Regions from separate parts of the Chryseobacterium sp. CBTAP 102 genome, predicted to be linked through region 1. Evidence: riboswitches for the same ligand, from Rfam matches in the RefSeq annotation. Region 1 holds a riboswitch; each other region holds the start of a gene.
What was found. A riboswitch is a leader RNA that binds a small molecule or an ion and turns the genes downstream of it on or off. The one in region 1 is predicted to bind cobalamin.

Region 1 (5,900 bases):
CCGGATATCGACGGTGGTCTTATCGGAGGAGCAGCTTTGAAATTGGAAGATTTTTCTAAGATCATTGAAGCTTTTAATTAAAATAAAGAATCTTTTAGGACAAACATGAAAAATTTCATTTTGATATTCTTCGGACTTCTTTTATTTGATTTTCTTTATGTATTTGTTTATGATCAGTTTTTAATTGGCATAAAACCTGACTTTTTGAGTTATCTATTGGCTCTGATCAAGGTTCTGGCATTATTTCCAGCAGTTTTATTTAATAAATCATTGCCCTTCTATGCCATTATTCCAACTTATCAGGCGGTATTCATATTCATTGGAAACGTTCTGATACAAACTTTTTTAGTATATAGATTTTTCTTTAAAAAGAGAAAGGTTAGCTCACAATAAAAAGCGGCGGGATCTTCGATCCCGCCGCTTTTCGTTAAAAAAAATCCAATTATTGAATATCGACTACATACATCGTTCCTTTGTCTACTTTACCTGTCTTAGGTAAAATTTTGGCTTTTGGATTTCCGTTTCCATCATCTACTACTCCAAAGTCATCATCATTGAAAACAGCCAGTTTATTATTTCCCAAATAAACAATTCCCTCGAATTTATCGTGTTCGTAGCCCAGTTTTGCTACCAGATCTACGGCTAATGTTTTGGTAACAGGCTTTATTCCGGCATTGCTAATTTCATCCCATGAGCATTGCTCTAAAGATTTACCGTTAATTTTCATTCCGTCTACAGCATTTATATCAGCTCCGTTTACATCACTGGCATTGCTTAAGTTTATTCTGTATACTTTTTTTATACCTCCCTGAGAACCGAAATTTCCGTCTCTTTCAATCACCAGGAATTCATTGTTACTTAATGCGGTAATATCACACACCGAATCAGAAGCACCTCCGTCCTGTCTATATAAAAACTGTCTGGTTTGCCCTGTAATAATATCAAAAGTGACAATTCTCGTTAAAGTGGTATTGGTTGCCAATGCTTTGCTGGGGACAAGCATCATTGACTGTATTGTTCCTACCAGCGTTCTTCCATCCGGAGTGATGCAAAGTCCTTCCATTCCTCTGTTGGCTCTTCTTTTGGCTAAAACAGCAGGTAATTTTCTTGGTCCTGTATCTACCCCAATCGGGCTTATTCTCTCCATCTCCATTCCATCAGCATTGTAATGCACAATGTGCGGTCCATATTCATCGGAAACCCAGAATGTACCATCAGCAGCAGCAACAATACTTTCACTGTCCAATCCATATTTATCTGTCCCTAAAATATTGCCGGAAGCATCATAAGCAATTTCCCCAGTACTTCCCATTCCGACAGGGTTTGGAAGTCCGGTAATTGGTTGTCCGTATGGATTTTTAAGTTTAATATATTTAATTACCTCTATATTTCCGTCAGCATTGATTTTAAAATGCATAATGGTTGGGGTAAAATTAGGAGCAAGAAACTTTTTACCATTCTGGAAATCGGTATTAGGACCTCTATCCGTAATGACGTAGAATTCACCTTTTCTTGTAGGGTGAGCGGCTGCACCGGAGCCAAATCCTCCGTTTATCACATCTACTCCATTGATGGCAGCAAGTTTTGTAAATGGAAATTCCTGAGGCAGTTTGGAATAATTAATATCCTGATTAATCATTGTGGTATCGTCATCATTTTTACATGAAGCCAATACTGCCAGCACTACGGCAGACAATAGCAATTTTTTCATATTTACTTTTATGGCTGCGAAAGTATAAATTGATTGTAAACTGATCTTGAATATAATGATAATTGTTTTTTAACAATAGAACAGATAAAATAGTTTGAAAGTGAACACAAAAACAACAGATTTATAAATAAAAATTCAATAATCCGGTTGAGTAAACAATCAATATGAAAATCAAATTTTTAAGAATATCTGAAAAATAATAATTCACAAAACGGACTCACAGATTTATATGATATATTTGCAGCGTTTTAAGGCTGAACAATGTTCATTAATAGGGAATCAAGTGAGAATGATATTCAAATCTTGAGCTGTACCCGCAACTGTAAACTGTTTAAACTTACCACACAAAAATCCACTGGATCTTAAAATCCGGGAAGGAAGCTGTAAGATGTGAGCCAGGAGACCTGCCTTAGAATACTGACTTCAGAGAACCAACTGTTTCTACTCTGAAGATAAGTTTCGGGAATAAAACTTTAAATTAATTATATCATGAGGAAAATTTATCTTTTTTTCTTACTGCTTTGCATGCAGGTATTATCGGCCCAATTCACAGAAAACGACATTAAATTTTGGGTAGGAACCGGATCTAAAAAAGCATATTTCATTGCGGACTTTAATGACAACAGCACACCCAATTCTTATGCATGGGGATACCGTTTTGATGGCGATGGCCTTTTGATGGAAGATCTTATCAATGCAATTGTGGCAGCAGAATCCAAAATGCAGGTTGACATTCCTACAGGATATCTTTCTATTCTGAATTATAATCATCACACATCCACTACTGATGACAGCTGGATAACATGGTCTGGATCCAGCTCATCAAACATGACTTGGAACAATGGGGTAGGTTATACTCCTTTGGTGGACGGAAAATGGTATGGGGTTACATACGGCCTTGATCATTATGATATTCCTCCCTCTCCTCCCGTTCCAGCCTACAGTTCTGCATGGTTTACTCCGTCTCAGGTTACAAACTGGGTGGGAAGCGGAAGTAATAAAAGCCTAATAGTTATTGATTTCGGAACTGATAATGCTAACGGGAATGCCAATTCTTTTGTTTATGGAATTAAATATAACGGAAGCATCACTGCTGAACAGGCGTTACAATTGATCCAGGCTCAAGATTCCTATTTTAATTTTGCATCAGCGAATAATCAGATTACTACCCTATCATTAAATTCCTTTACCGGAAATACTTCCGGATCAGACAGCTGGAAATTGTATAAAGGAAAAGACCTATCAAGCTGGCAAGCGAAAGCCAATCTTTCTCAGATTCAACTGGGCAATAAGGATTGGTTTGGATTAAGTTTCGGGCAAAGAAGACCATTTACACCCACCGAGGCACAGCTGACTTTAGGGATTTCTTCTGTTACAAAGAAAAAATTCAGTGTTTATCCAAATCCGGCAAGTAATTTCATTCAGATTGAAACGGCTGAGAAACTGAAAGAAGTGAATATTTATTCAGCTACAGGACAGAAAATAATGACTTCTCAGGTTACTAAGATTGATGTTCATTCTTTAAACACAGGTGTTTATTTTGTTGAGATTAAAACCAATGATAGTTCCACGATACATAAGATGGTTAAGAAATAAAGAAAAGTACCTTTAAAAAGGCGCTTTTTTAATGAGGATATGTGGAAAATCACCCCGTCAAAAATTCTTTGAATTTTCGCGACCTTTCCAAAGGATGGGAATTTTTACATCTTCAGTTGGAGTTTGGCCTGGATTACAGATTCCTTCTGAATAATCAAGAATACAGTTCAAAATCCATAATTGATTCAACAAAAAAACCGCACCAGATGGGTGCGGTTTTCTTATGATATTACCATCAATTATTTTTTCTCAGTAGATCTTTGTAAAACCTCATCTACCATTCCGTAGCCTTTAGCTTCTTCAGAAGTCATCCAGTAATCTCTGTCAGATGATTTTTCTACCCACTCATATGTTTGTCCTGAGTGATGGCCGATGATTTCATAAAGCTCCTGCTTCAGTTTCAACATCTCTCTCAAGTTGATCTCCATATCAGAAGCGACCCCCTGCGCACCTCCTGAAGGCTGGTGAATCATTACTCTGGAATGTTTAAGCGCAGAACGCTTTCCTTTTTCTCCGGCAACCAGTAATACAGCTCCCATGGAAGCAGCCATACCTGTACAGATAGTCGCTACATCCGGCTTGATGATCTGCATAGTGTCATAAATACCTAAACCTGCATAAACACTACCACCAGGAGAGTTGATATAGATCTGAATATCTTTTGAAGGATCAGCACTTTCTAAGAATAAAAGCTGAGCCGTAACGATGTTTGCAACCTGATCATCAATACCTGTTCCCAGGAAGATAATTCTGTCCATCATCAAACGGGAGAAAACGTCCATCTGGGCAACGTTTAATCTTCTCTCTTCCATGATGTACGGAGTAAGATTCGTTGGGCCATACATTCCCATATACTGATCGGTAACCAAACCGTTGTTTCCTAAATGTTTTACAGAGAAATCTCTGAATTCCTTTTTAATGTCCATATTTCTATTATGTATTATTTTTAAAATATTCTCGAAGTTTAAATTACAATATTTATTCCTAAAATTTTATAGGACTTTTTGTCACAGAACATCAAAAAAATCTGACTTCAAATTATCTTTTTCTATCTACATAAATCCCTTTGATAGGCGAATATTCGATGATATTGCTCAACCGTATGGAAGCCTGCTTCAGTAAAGTGATTTTTTTGATCAGCTCATAATACTTTACTTCATCTGTACTGCTGTACTGATCAAGTTCTTTGGCTGTTTCCCTGATCAGATAATCAATATATCTGTATTTATGTAACAGAACATCTCCCTGAATCTGATCTGCCAATTTATCACCATAATTGGGAGGGTAAATATTTCTGGAAGCCCAGTTTTCAAGCTCATCCAGCGGGATCAGAGCATCTACAACCTTTGTGGTGATTTCTTCGTCCATAAAAGATACAAAAAAGTTTCCACTTCTGAGTTCATCTTTTTGAATCCCTTCCCTCACCTGATTGATAATAATTTCATTTTCTCTGACTAAAAATGTATACTGCTCCTCTTCGAAATGATGAAGGATTTCTTCAATAACAGTTATCTCATATTCTTCATTCTGTTCGTTTTTTCTTTTCAGAATAATATCTCCGAACATCAGCATATGATCTACCAGTTTGTTTTCCATGAACAGTACATCATACAGAAAAGGATCTTCTTTTTCCTTATCCAAAGGAACAATCTCCATCTTTGGAGCTGCTTTTTCCTTCTGCTGCTGAACATGATGGGTCTGATTTTGCGTGATCTGCTTCTGAACATCCAGCTCATTAAACAAGCTTTGCTCCGAAAGTCCGAATTTGTTGGAAACCTCTTTAAGGTAAACCTCTCTTTTCAGGGCATTCTGTACAAAAGAAACAGATTTTACAATATCTCTGATCGCTTCAGCCTTTTTAATAGGATCATTCCCGATATCCCTCAGAAGAATTTCCGCCTTAAAGTCGATGAAATCCATCGCTTCATTTTCGATGTATTTTTCAACATACTCCTGCGGATGTTTTCTGGCAAAGGAATCCGGGTCATCTCCGTCAGGGAAAAGCAGAACACGGATGTTCATTCCCTCAGTCAGTAACATATCAATACTTCGGAAACTGGCTTTGATACCTGCATTATCACCGTCAAAAAGAATCGTTACATTTTCCGTAAGTCTCTTAATAAGTTTGATTTGTTCTGTTGTCAAAGACGTTCCGGAACTTGCCACTACGTTTTCGATCCCGGACATATGAAGTGAAATCACATCCATATATCCTTCCACCAAAAGACAGGCATTCTTTCTTGAAATCGCTTGTTTACTCTGGTTTAATCCATAAAGAACATTGGATTTATGGTAGATCTCTGTTTCCGGTGAATTGAGATATTTTGCTGTTTTGACATTGTTCTTCAGGATTCTTGCCCCAAAACCTAAAACCCTTCCTGAAAAACTGTGAATAGGGAAAATGACCCTTTCTCTGAAACGGTCAACACCAGCAGGTGTATTTTCCGGAAATATAGAAAGTCCGGATTTCTCAAGAATTTCTTTATTATATCCTTTTTCCAGTGCATAAGCTGTAAAAGCATTCTTCTTCTCGGGAGAATATCCCAGCTGGAACTTTTTAATAATATCATCCCGGAGTTCTCTCTCTTTGAAA
Region 2 (5,900 bases), on a different contig from region 1:
GGACGGCTCCGTTTTTTATTGCTTTTTCTACCAAAGCCTCTATATCATCCGTTGTAAACCCCAGTTCCATCCCGAACGGTTTGTCTTCAGTTTTTGCTGTTTTGAATCCTTTTTTAATATTGGAATTAGCCAGGCTCACAGAGGCGAATGACAGACTAGTTTCTCCGGTCAGCAGTTCACCATAATCTTTTTCGGGCGTAATGAATTTTATTTCAGAGCCAAAGGTGTTTTTATAAAAATTCATAGACTGTTCTACATCTTCTACATAGAGAATGACATACTTAAATTTGATCATATGATTGAATTTAAATGGTTTTTACTTCTTATTTATAATATATTCTTCGTCTATCATCAGTTCTATATGAGGCCCGAGTAAAGGATACTCTTTAAAGCTTCCGAAATGACCGAAATGAAGAGGGTATTTCTGGGTAAGTTGTCTTACTTTACTCCCAAATGAATTGATGTCAACCTTCTGAAAAGAATCTTTTCTCTGTCGGCCATTGGTGAAAAAGAGCATCAGGTTACAATGATCTTTACAATCGAAATCATTATAGTAAAATACATGGATGTTTTCCTCTCTACATATCGATACTAAGTCATCAATAAGCCTCTGTTTGTATGGTAAAGGAAGATTGCAATCAATTCTGGCAGCATAATTTTCTGCATTACTTTTTTTGAAGTCAGAACCCACCATCTGAATGAAACGGTGTTCTATATTTTTGAATTCTTCCCTTTCCGGAGCAAAAATTTTGGTGGACTGAATGGTAAAAGGAATGCTGAAACCCACGGATAAAGCATTTTCCCGAATTAATAGGTTTTCTATTTCTAATGCAAACTGAAAGTGGAAATCAAAAAGCATATAGTCATCGATATTGATGACGATTTGATTTTCATCGATATTCAGGTGTAAATATGTTCTTTTGGAACCTGATTTTAGCGATTCCAGCTGATGGACAAAATCATCTGTATTTTCCACCTGTATTCTGGCGGTCAATTCAGCTGGGGTATCGGCGTGCCCTCCAAGTCCCGGATAGAATTTGAAAAACTGAAAGTCATATAAATGATCCGGGAATTTGAAATACCAGTATACACCTAAAATCATAAAAGATTGGTTGATAATTGTACAATAATCAAATTTAAATAAAATTTCACACTCCAAAACTTTCAAAACCCTTAAATTTGTCACCAATAAAATTTACTTGGATGCTTAGGAACATTTCAATTGCGGCAGCTACTTTATTCTCCGTAGTTACAATCAATGCACAGAAGAACAGAAATACCCAACTTGAAAGACCCAAATTAGTTGTGGGTCTGGTAGTAGACCAGATGCGTTGGGACTATTTATACCGTTTTTATGGTAAATATGGAAATGATGGTTTCAAAAGACTTTTGAATACAGGATATTCTTTAAATAATGTACATATTCCTTATGTTCCTACCATTACGGCTTTGGGACATACATGTATCTATACGGGATCTGTACCGGCAATTCACGGGATTGCAGGAAACGACTGGACGGATAAAGAAACGGGTAAAGGAGTTTATTGTACTGCAGATGACAGCGTTCAGCCGGTAGGAACTGCCAATATAAAAACGGGAAGCCACTCTCCTAAAAATCTTTGGTCTACCACAGTAACTGACGAATTGAGACTGGCAACAAATTTCCAGGGAAAAGTAGTGGGGGTTTCCTTGAAAGACCGTGCTTCCATTCTTCCAGCAGGACATACTCCAAACGGAGCTTTCTGGTTTGATGACAGTACAGGGAATTTCATTACCAGTACATGGTATATGAATGATCTTCCGCAATGGGTAAAATCATTCAATTCTCAGAATCTTCCTGAAAAATTAGTAGCCAATGGCTGGAATACTTTACTTCCAATCAATGAATATACAGAAAGTGCACCGGACAATTCTCCCTGGGAAGGGTTGCTGGGAAGTGCAAAAACACCTACTTTCCCTTACAGTAATTTAGCAAAAGACTATCAGACTAAAAAAGATAACATCCGTTATACGCCTTTCGGAAATACATTGACATTGAAACTGGCAGAAGCTTCTGTAGAAGGTGAAAAACTGGGTGGAGATAATATCACAGACTTTTTAGCCATCAACCTGGCATCTACAGATTATGCAGGCCATAAATTCGGACCGAATTCTATTGAAGTGGAAGATGTTTATATCAGATTAGATCAGGATCTAGCTGAATTTTTCAAGTATCTTGATTCAAAGGTAGGAAAAGGAGAGTATACCGTTTTCCTTTCTGCCGACCATGGTGGAGCACATTCTGTGGGATTCCTTAAAGAACATAAAATCCCGACAGGTTTCTTCGGAGAAGATGCGGAAAAGAATCTGAACCAGAAACTGAAAGAGAAATTTGGGGCAGATAAACTGGTTAATGCCATTGATAACTACCAGGTTTATTTCGACAGAAAAGTATTGGCAGACAATAAGCTTGAGCTGGATGATGTAAGAAACTTTGCTGTAAAAGAAATTGAGAAAGATCCTGCCGTTTTATATGCTGTTTCTGTAGACAAAGTTCAGGAGTCAAGCATTCCGGAGCCAATCAAACAAAGAATTATTAATGGAATCAACAGACAGAGAAGTGGAGATATCCAGTTAATTTCTCATGACTCTATGCTTCCGCCATATTCTAAAACAGGAACTACACACAGCGTATGGAATTCTTACGATTCTCATATTCCGTTGATCTTTATGGGATGGGGAGTAAAACAGGGAGAAAGCAATAAGGAATATCATATGACAGATATTGCTCCAACAGTATCTTCTCTATTGAAAATTCAGTTCCCAAGCGGAAATGTAGGAAACCCGATTACCGAAGTTATTGGTAAATAATTAATTAAACGTTATTTCATGATATATAGCTGCTTTCAACTGGAAGCAGCTATTTTATTATTCATTTCCCATCAAATTTTGAATCTGGCGTTTTCCTGAGAAAGGATTTCCCGGTCTTAAAAGATACTATCTGTTTCTAATCCCTATTTTTTGGCATATACACATAAAAAACTATCTTTGCAAAAATTTTGGTTTCCAGTATTTTGGAATGAAAAGGGAATCGGGTGTAACTCCCGGACTGTCCCCGCAACTGTAAATCGCAACAAAAGTTTCTGCAAAAAACCACTGTATATAACGGGAAGGTGCAGAATGCGAAAGTCAGGAGACCTGCCAGAGTTGTAATTATAAAAACATATTGCTTTCGGAGGAAAAGTAAAAAGGAATGGATATAAAAAGATCTTTAGTACTGCTTTTTTCATCTTATGGCTGTTTTCTTTTTGGACAAGAGAAAACCATTGACACTATTTATGTCTTCGACAACCAGATGAACAGGGTGAAGCTTTTTCATCCCGTAAAAACAATTTCGGCAGAAGAGGCCGGGAAAAACTCCAGTAACCTTTCAGAACTCCTGAGATTTCAGTCACAGGTTTATATCAAAGAAAACGGGCGTGGTGCTGTTTCTTCCCCTTCTTTCAGAGGAACTACCGCCCAGCAGACTGCATTTTTATGGAACGGAATTAATATCAATTCTAATTTTTTAGGACAAGGAGATATCAATAATATTGCTTTGTTCGGCTATGATCAGATTGGTATAAAAGCTGGTGGTGGAAGTGTAATCTATGGAAGTGGTGCTATCGGGGGAAGTATTCACCTGAATAATACCCTTGATTTTAATAAAGGTTTCCATGGTTCATTATTTTCAGAAGCCGCTTCTTTTAATACCTATAATAATTTTGTAAAAGGTTCTTACAGTAATGATAAGTTCACTTTTAAAGTTTCTGGCAATCACTCAATAAGTAAAAATGATTATCAGGTTGAGGTGGATAAAAGAAAAACTTACAGTAATGATAACGGACAATATTATAATACGAATATCAATATAGCAACAGCCTATAAAATTGCTCCGCATCATCAGATTTCCTGGATATCAGAATTTTTTAATGGGCAACAACATTATCCTGTTCATTTTGGAGATTTGGAAAACAAAACAAAATATGAAACTCAGAATACCCGAAGTTTACTTTCCTGGGATTGGAGTACCATAAAATTTAGTAACTCATTCAAAACAGCCTATACAGAGGAAAATTTTCAGTACTTTGGTAATATTAACGGTGCTGAAACCAGCGGAGGGGTAGGGAAGAATTATATTCTGAAAAATGATTTTAATTATTTTCTGAATTCAAAGTGGAATGTTAATATTATCGGCGAATTTCAAATTAATAAAGGGAATGGAGCAGGTAGTTCAGGAATTGGAAATATTAACAGAAGTGCAGGATCTATTGCAGGATTACTGCGTTATTTTCCAACGAAAGATTTGCGTTTTGAAGCAGGAATCAAGAAAGATTTTGTAGAAGATATCAGCTCTCCTGTTCTGCTTTCTTTTTCAGGAAAATGGGATATTGTAAAATGGTATGATGTTGAATTCAATTTTTCAAGAAACTTCAGAGCACCATCATTTAATGATTTGTATTGGGCTCAGGGAGGTAATATGAATTTAAAACCGGAAACTTCTTACCAATTTGAATTAAGAAACCACTTTAAAATAGGAGACTTTAAACTTTCCGTTACTCCTTATTACATGAATATCCGGGATATGATCCGATGGTTAAGAACTCCTGCCGGATATTATGGAGCTTCAAATACCAATAGAGTAGAAACATATGGACTGGAGTCCCAACTGGAATTTGAGAAAAAACTTGGAAAACATATTTTGAAATCTAATCTTGGATATTCTTATACAAAGTCAACAGATCTTGATATTCAAAAGAAGCTTATGTATGTGCCTCTTCATAAATTTATTGGAAACATAGACTATCAGTATGACTTTGTGAAGGTGTATGTACAAGGGATGTTTAATGGATTAACGTATACAGATTCTAATGAAACCAAGAGTGATGCCTTAGATCCATATTTTGTGATGAATGCCGGTGTCAGTACAACTTTCTTTAAAAATTATACCCTAGGTTTTAAAATAAATAATATTTTGAATGAAACCTATTATACCATGCTTTCTTATCCATTACCTAAACGAAATTATAGTCTCACTTTAAATATCAATTTTTAAAATAAATTAATTATATATGAATATTAGAAAAATTTTATCTCTTGCATTCGCTTCTATGTTACTTTTCAATGTTTCATGCAGCACAGACAGCAGCTATGAAAGTACTGATGATGGAACGCTTAGATTTGACTCCGGAGTGCTTATCTCCAATGAAGGTGGTTTTACCACTACAACTTCTGAAGTTTCCTTTGTAAGCAATGATCTTACTACAGTATTTAATAAGATCTATGGAATGAGTAATAATAAGGAAGACCTGGGGAAAGTCCTTCAGACAATAGGATTCAATGGAAACCTTGCTTATCTGGTATGTAATATTCCTAATAAGATTGACATTGTAGACCGTTATACATTCAAGAAACTGACTACTGTAACGGCTAACCTGGATGGCGCAAGATATATTGCTTTTTCAGGAAACCAATATTATGTAACCAACAATAATTTTGATACTCATAAAAGAAAACTTAATATTTATAATATTTCGGATAACTCCTTTGTGAAAAGTATTGATTTTACAAACGCTGCTGAAAAAGTAGTTGAAGCAAGCGGAAGTATCGTTGTTCAGACTGACGGTGTGGGTTACGACTCAAGCTGGAATCCAATTCCGACAGGATATACTGTAACCGTTGTGAATCCGTCTACAAATGTGGTAAGTTATACGGTAAATCTTCCAAACGTAGGAATTATTAAAGACCTTATCTCATATAAAGGAAATGCTTATGTACTGGTTTCAGACAATACAAATTCATTTATCTATAAGATTAATACGGCAAACGGTACTTATGAAACTACCACTTTGACAGCTATACCTAAAGTTCAGAAGCTTAGA
Region 3 (5,900 bases), on a different contig from region 1:
CATTCATCGACAGCTATACCAAAGGGAAATCCAGGAAGGATGTTGTAAAAGATTTTGTAAAACTTCTTGAGCAGGAAAAATTCCGAAAACTGGGCAGTGATAAAGATGAAACCAAACGTCTGCAGGTTGTTAAGAGAAAAATTACTCAACAGCTGAAAAAAGAAGAGGTGATTGAAAAAATTGCTGAAACCAATGAAAGACTGGAAGAAAAACGTAAAACCGACCGCGCTGTCTGGATGAAGATTGGACAACGTGTTCGTATTACAGGAAGTACCAGTGTAGGAACTATTGAGAAAATTTCCAGAAACAAAGTGATCGTCAATTACGGAACTTTCAAAACCACGATTGATGCGGATGAACTTGAGAGAATTTAATTAATCTATCTAAGGATTAAGTTACACAAATACAGCGAGAGCACTTTTCAGTGTTCTCGCTTTTAATTTTATTTTTTAATGAATCTTTTAATTCTCTCTTGTATAAAGGTTTTTAATATATTTGAATTCATAAAGTATTAAACATTGTGAGAAACTTTACTATTCTTTGGATCTTTTATAAAAAAATACTGCTTCCTGCGTTACTGTTTTCATTACTTATTTGTTTTCTGCTTCCCTACAGGCTTGAAACATTTGGATTAAGTTTTCTTCTGATTTTACCTGTTCTTCATTACTTTATGTATGAAATAAGGTTTAAAAGCGAATATTACTTTTATGCCAATTCAGGGTTTTCAAGGATTTTTCTTTGGGCAGGAACAATAGTATCAGGGGTTATTGTAAAAATTATAACATTGTTTTTATGAGTAAACTTCATGTTGATAGTGTAACAAAATCTTTTAATGAAAGAAAAATTCTGCAGGATATTTATATAGGATGTGAAACAGGGCAAATTACAGGGTTATTAGGCAGAAATGGTAGCGGAAAATCAACGCTTCTAAAAATTATCTTCGGGATTGAACATGGTAATACGCAGTTTATAAGATATGATCATACCATTTTGAAAACCATTTCCGATAGAAAAAACAGAATTGCTTACTTACCACAGGATCTCTTTTTACCCAGGTATGTAAAAATCAAAAACCTGATTCCTCTTTTTTGCAATCAAAAGAATACTGAACTACTTTTTACTTCAGAATTCATACAGCCTTTCCTCCATGAAAAACCTAAAAACCTTTCTAAAGGTGAACAGAGAATTATTGAAACCCTGATGATTATTTATTCTGAAGCCCATTTTATTTTACTGGACGAGCCATTCCATAGTCTTTCTCCAAAGGTTACTGAAGAATTAAAGAAAAATATACTGCGGGAGTCAGCACATAAAGGTTTCATTATTTCTGATCATAATTTTAAAGATGTTCTGGATATTTCTGAACGTATATTTCTGCTTTCAGACGGTCATCTGAAACAAATACAAGATTTAAGTGAACTGCAGCGGTATAATTATCTTCCGAAAAGCATTTAATTTATATATTTGGAAGATCAAAAAAATTTCATGATGACTTTCATAAACAAAGCATTCTATTTATCCGCTATCAGTATCTTATCTATAACCTTTGTAAAGGCACAGACAAAAGTTCCTTTTGGAGTGGTAAAAGCTGAGGAAGGATATGCTAACGTACGTGTACATAAAGACGATTACCGAAAAATTGTAGACAAGATCCGTATGCGCAAAGGAGATGTATTTGTTTATGTAAAACCGGCTCCGGGAGAAACAGAATGGATCTGGATCAAATATCCGGAAAAACAGGATGACGACAAGCCTTTTGTACGGTATGAAACTCTTGATAAAGAAGGTATGGTGAATAAAGGGCGTATTGCATATGTGGACCAGCTTCCCGCCTATACTCCATCTAAATCTAAAAATGGAAGATCCCTTATTTTCACCGACAATTCGGATCCTAAAATCCCTACTGCCCAAAGAAGCAAAGTGGTGATTGATATTTATCCTTCCAATGCAGGATACCGTAAAAAGGAAAAAGATGCGGATGGAAAGATTCTTACCATTGATAAAGTAAAACCGTGGGGAATTGGAAATGACCTTCCTGAAGGAATGACCGAAATCAAATCCATCAGAGTGCAGCAGCCCGGAAGAGGATCTGTTTTTGTAAGAGAAGCTATCAAAAATATGTTCCAGCCTACCATGGATTTTGAGAAAGTAGGAGTAACATCTCTTGACAATGATAATATTTTTCTTTATATGATCAATGGTTCAGGAGAAAACAGATATACTACCCTGTGGACAATTAAGAAAGGAAGAGTAATCAGCCAGATTATTTATCATAATCCGGAATAAATTCATTATTTTTGCATTCGAAAAGTTTTTACGCTTATTCATCACAGAAATTGGTTCTGCATCACTGCAGATTAAAAGGGAACCGTGTGAAAATCACGGACTGTCGCGCAACTGTAAGTAACTGAAGTCTTTATCAAAGATCCACTGTGCGAGGTATGGGAAGGAGATAAATGATGTTACAAGTCAGGAGACCTGCCTTTTTCTTAAACATGTAACTTTCGCGATTTGAAGTTGTATTGATCTGATGGATTGTTTCAGGAATTCTGTAAGTTCCTGTCATTATTCTGTTGTTTCCAATCATTTCTTATCGCTTTAATTAATAATGATATATGACTACAGAAGAAAGAATTGAAGCATCCGAAACCAGAATCTTTAAAGCGGTTTTCCCTAACACTACCAATCATTATGACACTCTTTTCGGAGGTACAGCCATGCAGCTGATGGATGAAGTAGCTTTTATCACAGCAACCCGTTTTGCCAGAAAAAGAGTGGTAACCGTAAGCAGTGATAAGATTGATTTCAAAAAACCTATTCCTGCCGGAACCATTGTGGAACTGATCGGGAAAGTTTCATACGTGGGAAAAACCAGTATGAAAGTGAATGTTGAAATTTACACTGAACAGATGTATTCCTATGAAAGAGAAAAAGCTATTGTAGGTGATTTTACTTTTGTAGCCATCGATGAATTCAAAAAACCAATTCAGATACTATAAATAAATTTCGGGCGGCCTTTGGCCGCCCGAAATTTTTCCATTCAAAACAATCTATTTACGTATTGACGATAATGATTGGAATTCATTCAGGTTTTCTTTAATTTAGGCCTCAGGAAATTTTTTACCCTTTTCCTAAAACTATAGAAGAACTAATATTACATGAAAAAAATTATTTTAATCATTACACTCATCCTTTCAGTATCACTAACAGCACAAAAAGACGTCAAAATTGAACTCCCGGAAAGTTATGAATTGGGAAATATCATTTTAGCACTCACAGAATACGGTAAAACAGATCCATATGACGTCCAGAAAATCCCTCCGTATTATGATGAAATCATGTCTTATTTTGAGCCTGTAAAAGATCATCCCCTATTAAAAAAAGTAAACTATTCCAGAAAAGACTGGAAAAAATTCTTAGGTTTTCGAACCGATTTCTATGCATTTTCTTTTGATGAAAGTGGTTTACTTAAAAGAGATTTCCCATTCAATTCATTTGGTCCCAAAGAAGTAGATGAAAACCTGGAACTAATTAATGATTTTGTGAAGAAATCGAATTATAGAACCTTTTATAAAAATCATCAGCAGTTTTATAATACCATCATCTCGAACTACAAAGAGTATTATTACATCAATGACACCTATGCTTTTTTGGATAAAATAGCAGCAAGACCAGCCAATGAAGGAGATAAGAAATATGTTATCGCCATTTCTCCTCTGGTAGGCGGACAGAATTGCCATAGAGACATCAACAGTTCATTAACCGTTGACTTCCCTGATATCGGACAAGATCTTATCCTTGGAAATTTAAAAAATAATATTGCCCGAAGACTTCTGGATAATCACACCGTATTTTCAGAAATAGATCATGGTTATGTTAATCCTGTTTCAGATCAGTATTCAAAGGAGATAACGGAAAGCTTCAGTCTGGCGAAATGGGATAAGAAGTCAGGATATCCGGGTATCAGTTCATTCAATGAATATATGACATGGGCTGTTTACGATTTATTTATCAAAGAAAAATTTCCAAAGGAAAAAACAGACAGCCTTTCTGCGATCTATCACAAAGTGAATATCCGACGTGGATTTATTGCACAGACCCTGTTTTCTGAAAAGGTTGCAGAGCTTTATAAAAAGGAAAAGAAGCTGGAAAAATTATATGTCCCATTATTAAAATGGACGAAGAAAATAGGAAACAAAATTTCTCAGCCATCCGTTGTGAATGCCAATAACAAAGATTTTGAAAAAGCTGATCTCAACAATATAGTGGTACAATTCACGGAGCCTATGAAAAAAACACAGACTCTTCAACTGAGATTATTCGAATATGTAGATGGAAAAGAAACCGGTAATACAATAATTACCGTGAAAAACCCGGTGTGGTCCAAAGACGGAAAACAGGTGAAATTTAAACTGGAAACTACTTACAGGAATTTTGAAATGAGGTTTTATGTATGGAACAGTATGGCTGGATTTTATTCGCAGCAGGGAGTTTTATTAAACCCTGATAACTATTTATTGCTGGCCTCATAAAAATTCATGAGATATCCATAAAAAAAGACACTGCCCAATCAATAACCGGACAGTGTCTTTTTTTTTATTATTTCAACACTTTTTCCGTTTCCAGACTTCTGTTTAAAAGAAGTTCAAAAGCCTCTCCCATTTCATCCGATGCTCTGCTGATAGCATTTTCAAGCATATTTCGGATTTGTTTTTCTGTTACTCCTGCTTCCGTCCAGCTCTTTCCTGTAGTATGGGAATTTAAAATAAACGGCATAATCCTGTCGATCCCGCAGGCAAAAATAGCATCCGGTGTTGTCTCTTCTTCAAACTCAAGCCACAGGTTAAAAAATTCTGTACGTAAAGGCTCATCCAGAATTCCAAAGATTTTTTGGGCTGAAGCTTTCTCTCTTTCAAATTTTCCTACCATTGCTTTTTCATCAAAAATAAAAGTATCTCCCGCTTCAATCTCCACAAGATCATGAATGGAAAGCATTCTTATCACCCTTAATAAATCAATATCTGCACGGTTTTTAGCATACGGATAAAGGATCTGGGCAAGAATGATAATCTGCCAGGAATGTTCCGCCGTATTCTCTCTTCGGGAATCATCTGCATTATAATTTCTTCGCTGTACATTTTTAAGTGCATCCACTGCAAGAATAAAATTGATCTCTTTCTGAATTTTCATTTTACTTTTCTCTGTTATATTGTTCTGAAGAGCATACCCTGTGGTTACCCGTTTATTATTTATCTTTTCTTTTGTAAGTACTTTTAGATTTACTTTTTACAAATGATTTAGGTGTTTTTATTTCTAACAAAAATACGAATACTGATACGGACCTCAAAATCAGATAATGAGTAATGAATGATAGCTGGTTACTTTTCTTTTCTCTTCATTTCTTTCATTCTTACTTAAAATTTAAGTGTTTTTTTCACCATTTTTCATTCAAATCTATTTCCAATAAATTTTAAACGAAAATTATTTATTTGATTATCAGTATATTAAATAATTTATTTTAAAAATTTCACTACTTTGTATTGCATAATACCATTTTAATTACATATCTTTGTAATGTAAAATCGAAATAGGTACAACTAGCTAGGTTCCGAACTTCGAAAATTATATAACTAATTAACAAAACTTATCAAAGATGAATACCGAAAATACCAAAGCGCAAATGCGAAAAGGAATTCTGGAATTCTGTATTCTAAGTCTCATCAATAACCGCGAAATGTATGTTTCTGATCTTATTGACGAACTGAAAAAAGGAAAACTGGATGTAGTGGAAGGAACCCTCTACCCTCTTCTTACAAGACTTAAAAACGGAGAGTTTCTCTCTTACAGATGGGAAGAATCTACCGGAGGACCACCCAGAAAATATTATCAGATCACAGAAA
Region 4 (5,900 bases), on a different contig from region 1:
CAAACAACTGATTACCCACAATTTCCATTTCTTCCGGCTGATATCCTACTACCACTTCACGCTGAATGGAAAGAGAAGTGGTATCAATTTCCACTACTTTTCCTTTAGGAGCCTTGGGATTAATGGCTACAGGGCCGGCATAGCTGCTGGCATAAGCTTTCCCATTTTTAAAAGCTAGATATCTGCAGTTTTGCAATGGAATAGAAGTAATACGTTTCGCCGTTTTGGCATCCAGCACTTCAATTTTATTGGAAACATTGACAACGATATAGAGTTTGCTTCCGTACACTTTAATATCATTTCCTACATCTCCCAGTTCTTTTACCACATTCGGATTGATTTCTGCGTAAATATTCCGGTAATAAGTTCCTTTGGTGTAATCAAAAAAATCCAGGGTACATTTATTACTGCCCATATTCCCTTCATTCAGCATATAGAAGCCCTTTATGGATGTATTTTCTGAGGGAAGTCCTTCTACCACTTCCTGACGGACAATAATATCATCTGTACGACATGAGGTAAGAAAAGCTAATACCAGAAATAAAAAATAAAAGTTTAGTTTTCTCATAAGGTGAAGTTTAGAATAAGTTTAAAGTTTCTTCCGGGCATCGGATAATTGATGACCACATCATAGTATTGATTGAAAATATTATTCGCCTCAAGGCTTACTTTGAATTGATGATTGGCCCAGTTGAATTTTTTCTGAACAGACAGATCGTGAGTATACCAGGGCTGCACATAATTGTATTGAATATTATCCTGATTCACATCATATCTTTCTCCCACATACATTGTACTGTAATTGAAACTCCAGTCTTTATAATCTGCCATCAGACTGAAAGACCCACTGTGCCATGGCGTGTAAGGTATCTGATTACGGTAAAAGGTATCTTCCGGATCGCTGATATCTCTTGCACTTTGGTACGTATAAGAAAGCAAAGGTCGAAGGGTTACTTTTCCCAGCTGAAGTTCAGTATGTACATTTACATCGGCTCCAATTATTTCAACCAATCCAAGGTTCATCATCAGCCAGCGGAACATACTTCCGTTTGGAGCGGCTACAATTTTATCCTGTACTTTATTGTAGTAACCGTCTACTTTAGCATAAAAAGTTTTAAAGAAACGGTTGTTATAATTCTTCTGATAAGTAAATCCTACGTCATACTGATTGGTAAATTCCGGTTTCAGGTAAGTATTTCCGATATTGGTATAATACAGATCATTGAAGGTTGGAAGCCGGAAAATCCTTTTATAGAATGCTCTGAGGGTAAGCTCCGGAATGATCTCCGGCTGATAGCTCATAAATACGGCAGGTGTCCACTCTCTGGCATCTCCCGGTCTTTTGTTTTTTCTTACTTCCTCAAATGTAAAGGTTCCTAAAAGGCTTCCCAGAATTTTAAACCTGTTCCACTGATAGGTTGTTGCCAATGCTACCAATGTTGTGTAACGCGTAGGATAAGAAAAGTTATCCAGATTGGCATCCAGATTATTGTACTGAAAATCTCCACTCAGGCTGATATCCCAATTGGGCGTAATAGAATAGATATTGGATGAGGAAAGGTAGAGTTCCCGCTGGATATAGGTATTATCGGTATGAATAATAGACTGCGAACGAACCGTATCCATAAAATGGGTATAATCATAAGCAAATTTTGCTTTCAGCTGGGTTTCAAATTTCGGGAACAGTTTTTTTCTCAGATTGGCCTGTACGAAATAATTTTCATCAGATAGTCTCGCTCCCCTTCCTCCAAAACGGCCATTCACAATAGGTGCCGGCATTCCACGGTCTGAAATATAACCGTAACCACGGATATTCCAGCTTCCGTTATTCAAAGTTCCGTTGAGAGAGGTTTCAAAACGTTTTGCTTTGATGTCTGAATCCTGTCTTTTCGCAATGGTATCATAGGCCTGCTGTCCATCAGGATATTTCTTGGCATATCGAAATCTATAAATTCCGTCACTCTGCATAAATTCTCCACTGAAGCTGGCAGAAACCCTGTCTGAAATCTTCTGTTCCAATCGGAATGAAGGGTTGAAAAGATCAATAGACGCACTTTTAGCTCTTATAACGAGATTGGTTTTCCTATTTCCTTTAAATACAGGTGTTTTAGGCTGTAAATAAATAGAACCCGAAGATCCGAAGTCTTTTGCCGGTTGGAAAATCTCACTTTTCTGTCCGTTATACAATGATATTTCTTCCAGATCATCCAAGGAATATCTTCCCAAATCCACCAGTCCGTTTTGGGCATTACCCAGTTGAATTCCATCATAGAAAACCCCTACATGCTGACTTCCCATACTTCGGATATTAATGGTTTTCAAACCACCTAATCCTCCATAATCTTTGATCTGAACTCCTGAAAAGTACCGCAGTGCATCTGCAACAGAATGACTGTTCAATCTTTCCAGCTGCTCGCCCTGTAAGGTTTGTGCCGGAAGGATTTCTTTAAAATTCTTTTTGTATAGATTGATTCCTTTAATGGTCTCTTCCTGAAGACTGTCTTTTTTCCTGGTTTGAGAAGACAAAAATTGAGATGTGATCACAAGTATGGTGAAAACAGCTTTATAAATTGCAGAAGTAGTTAGTTTTGCCGCCATTAGCTCATTTAGGGTAATGAAGACGCTAATGGGTATAAGAATACAACGACAAAGCACAGCGGTCACTGCACAGAATCATTGATGTCCTAAGCTTTATTCCACGAAAGCGTCAAACGATTATTTTCTGGCAGGTCTTCTGACTTACTCCATTTTTGAAATCCTTCCCATTAAAAAAACAGTGGATATATTCTTCAAAAACTTTGGTGCGGAGCTTACAGCAGCGGGTCTGTTCCGGATTCTCACCGGATTCCCTTTTAAGAGCTTTTTACGGCTCACCAAATCCCGGCAAAGATAAATAATTATTCCTAATCCCCAATTAAAATCATGATTGATAAACAATTAAAGCTCCCGAAGGAGCTTTAACATGGTTTTATGGAGGGTGTTTGCCCTAAATTCCAATATTCAGGAAAATACTGAATCTTGATTTGGCTTCAATATCTCCTCCTGCCAGATGAGTATACATGGGAAGCATAATTTCACTTCCCAGGCTCAGCTTTTTATAAGAAGCTTCAAATCCCAGTTTTCCGTACAAAGCGCTCCCGGCAGTGTTAGGCAATGCTTCATCAAATTGCTTATTCTGGGCATATACTTCTCCCTGAACTCCCGTTTTTACAGAAAAAACAGACTTTTCATTTCCTGCAACCTGATAAAAACCTGTTGCAGCATAATTCCACTGGTTTCCAAAACGGTAATTTTTCTTATTCTCTGTTTTGATTGTATAATCTGTGTTAACCAATACGGCAACTTTATTTTTCTGAAATTTATAATTCAAAGCCGCCTGATAATCCCAGCTTCCGGTTCCCAGCTGAAAACTTGGATTGACACCGGATGTTCCTTTTTCATCAAATTTCCCTAAAGGAATTTTCAAGCCCAAACCTCCGCTCAGATGATGGAAATTATCTTTGGAACTCATCAGCTGGTAAATTCCCATCAGATTAAGATCCCCTATTCCATTGATTTTAATATCTCCCTGCATGGTTTTCTTTTCATGGAAATGGAATGGCAGACTTGCGTAAACACTCAGTTTCTTAGTCAGTGGAATTTTTCCCCAAAGCTGCAGGGTATTAAAATACTGATCCTGCGTAAGATCTTTTACAAATAAGTTTTCTTTGGCTTTGTAATGCTGGGCAAAGTATTTGATTCCGACAAACTGTGGATTCAGCAAAGATTCAAAGCCGGAAGAGCCGTTTCCTGCCGCACAGCCACAGGCATCACAATCATCATCAAAATTGAATCTGCTAAAGGTTTCCGGGGCAATATATGCACTGTCTATAATGGTCTTCGCCTGATACTGACTCAACAGGATCAAACTTATGATTACTATAATCTTCTTCATGTTTCTATAAATTATTCTGCAAATTTTGGATTGGATATAAAACTCTTATCTGATAGTGTTTTCAGAAAAGCTATAATATACTGTTTATCCTGACCCGTCATGGGAATACCAGTATGCCCATTCTGTTTTAAAAGAGGATCAAGATTTGGATGATTTTCAACATTGTCTGAATAGAAATTAAGTACCGCCTCTAAGCTGTAAAATCTTCCGTCATGCATATAAGGTGCGGTATATTCTACATTTCTTAAGCTGGGAACTCTGAATTTCATGTTGTCATTCCAATCTAAAGTAACCCTGTATCTTCCTCTGTCATCGAACTGGGCGTTATAATACATTCCTGTATTTCGGTAGCTCTCATCGGTAAATAATTCTCCTGAATGACATGATGCACATTTATTCTGGAAAAGGGACATTCCCTGTGTTTCTTCAGCGGTAAAAGATACTTTTCCTTTCATCATCTGATCATATTTGGAATCTGCCGATATCATTGTTGCCATAAACTGAGAAATAGCCTTAAGAATACGGTCTCCAGTGATCTTTTCATCACCAAATGCTGCTTTAAACATTTTTTTGTAATTCGCATCACTATTCAGTTTTCCTACTGCTTCAGGAAGAGAGCTGTCCATTTCAAAATCTGTAGTAATAGGAACCAGAGATCTTTCATCCAGATTATGACTTACCCCGTCCCATGTATAATTTTTGAGAAAAGCCATATTCTGAATAGGTGGTGCATTTCTTATTCCTAATCTATCATCTATCCCATGGCTTACATTATGGCCGTGGTGGGTAAATGCATATTCCTGAATGTGACAGAACCCGCAGGAAATAGTATTATTTCTGGACAGCTTTCCTTCATAAAACAGTTTTTTTCCAAGAGCTACTCCATTTACTGTAACAGGATTTCCGGTAATATCAAACGTCATTTTGGGAAAGCCTGAAGGATATTCTAAGCTATAAGGTTCATCTTTATCAATAGGAATTCCTTCATATTCGTCAGAACATGAAACCAAAAGGCTTGTCAGGATGATGAAAATCCAAAGAGAGCAAAACCGCTCTCTCTTGGACATCGTCAATATCTTAGTCATTATGCACATGATCTACTTTAAACATTTTTGTAATGTTGTTGGTCACATTCACAAGATGCTGGCTGGATCCCATTGCCATATTGTTGCTGCTGTTCAGAGTTAAAGCAGTCTGCCCGCTCAAATACTGATTAAGATCAGCCAGAATATGTACAGAAGGCCTGATATCTTTGGTTACTCTCGCTGTAACAGGTAAATCCAGAGTAATTTCACGGTAAAGATCAGGAGTACTGTTGGCCGTAACATTCCCCATATTCCCACAATGATTCATAAAGTTGGTATCTGCAGAAGAAGTACCATACTTACCTTCAAGCTTGGTAAAAATGTATCCTGCTGCCCAGGACCATGCCATACCAGCTGTTTTAGCCTTCTGCCAGAAAACTCCCTGTCCATCCTGTCCGATAAGATAGGCTGTCTGGCTGATTCCCAAACCAATTCTTATCTTTTTATATTTATTTTGAGGGATATCCGTTAAATTAATGTAATTGATTCCTGCAACAGCTTCTGCCTGATCTACAATGAAAGCCCCTTTATCAGGATCATTATAGTGGTACTTAAATTCTCCTCCGTTCTCATCAATAAGTGCAATATTACTGATCACATATTTAAGAGTAGAAAACTGATGCTTTTGTCCGTTTGCTGAAGTCTGAGTGGTCTGGTTCAGAACAATATCTCCAAGATTATTGAATCCGTTTTCAAATTTGATCTGAAGATTTCCGGGTGTTGTATCCTGAACCTCATCATCATCGCTGCTTCTACATGATGAAAGGGTAAATAATGTAATGGCTACGAAAAATAGGGATAAGAATTTGTAAATTTTCATTTTGATTGTTATTTTAATTGTTAGTTATTATTGTTTTGTTATTTTTATTACTTCAAAGCCT

Region 2: it holds a riboswitch for cobalamin, as region 1 does, so the genes downstream of both, C8D70_RS06680 (TonB-dependent receptor plug domain-containing protein) here and C8D70_RS12720 (T9SS type A sorting domain-containing protein) in region 1, are expected to answer to the same signal.
Region 3: it holds a riboswitch for cobalamin, as region 1 does, so the genes downstream of both, C8D70_RS05945 (acyl-CoA thioesterase) here and C8D70_RS12720 (T9SS type A sorting domain-containing protein) in region 1, are expected to answer to the same signal.
Region 4: it holds a riboswitch for cobalamin, as region 1 does, so the genes downstream of both, C8D70_RS03995 (TonB-dependent receptor plug domain-containing protein) here and C8D70_RS12720 (T9SS type A sorting domain-containing protein) in region 1, are expected to answer to the same signal.

What each region holds. Positions count from the first base shown of each region.
Region 1 is NZ_QICX01000008.1:71,812-77,711, reverse strand. It holds gene tpiA (triose-phosphate isomerase) at 1-81, shown strand, start outside; gene C8D70_RS12725 (esterase-like activity of phytase family protein) at 443-1,711, opposite strand; cobalamin riboswitch at 1,946-2,138, shown strand; gene C8D70_RS12720 (T9SS type A sorting domain-containing protein) at 2,201-3,307, shown strand; gene clpP (ATP-dependent Clp endopeptidase proteolytic subunit ClpP) at 3,547-4,233, opposite strand; gene dnaG (DNA primase) at 4,346-5,900, opposite strand, start outside.
Region 2 is NZ_QICX01000003.1:326,598-332,497, reverse strand. It holds gene C8D70_RS06695 (VOC family protein) at 1-295, opposite strand, end outside; gene C8D70_RS06690 (hypothetical protein) at 317-1,102, opposite strand; gene pafA (alkaline phosphatase PafA) at 1,204-2,850, shown strand; cobalamin riboswitch at 3,023-3,200, shown strand; gene C8D70_RS06680 (TonB-dependent receptor plug domain-containing protein) at 3,233-5,074, shown strand; gene C8D70_RS06675 (hypothetical protein) at 5,091-5,900, shown strand, end outside.
Region 3 is NZ_QICX01000003.1:147,933-153,832, forward strand. It holds gene C8D70_RS05925 (endonuclease MutS2) at 1-374, shown strand, start outside; gene C8D70_RS05935 (ATP-binding cassette domain-containing protein) at 793-1,455, shown strand; gene C8D70_RS05940 (hypothetical protein) at 1,486-2,286, shown strand; cobalamin riboswitch at 2,321-2,501, shown strand; gene C8D70_RS05945 (acyl-CoA thioesterase) at 2,616-2,999, shown strand; gene C8D70_RS05950 (DUF4932 domain-containing protein) at 3,159-4,532, shown strand; gene C8D70_RS05955 (HD domain-containing protein) at 4,600-5,190, opposite strand; gene C8D70_RS05960 (PadR family transcriptional regulator) at 5,654-5,900, shown strand, end outside.
Region 4 is NZ_QICX01000002.1:137,302-143,201, forward strand. It holds gene C8D70_RS03990 (YncE family protein) at 1-568, opposite strand, end outside; gene C8D70_RS03995 (TonB-dependent receptor plug domain-containing protein) at 565-2,598, opposite strand; cobalamin riboswitch at 2,707-2,893, opposite strand; gene C8D70_RS04000 (transporter) at 2,987-3,934, opposite strand; gene C8D70_RS04005 (cytochrome c peroxidase) at 3,946-5,001, opposite strand; gene C8D70_RS04010 (MbnP family protein) at 5,012-5,839, opposite strand; gene C8D70_RS04015 (GEVED domain-containing protein) at 5,867-5,900, opposite strand, start outside.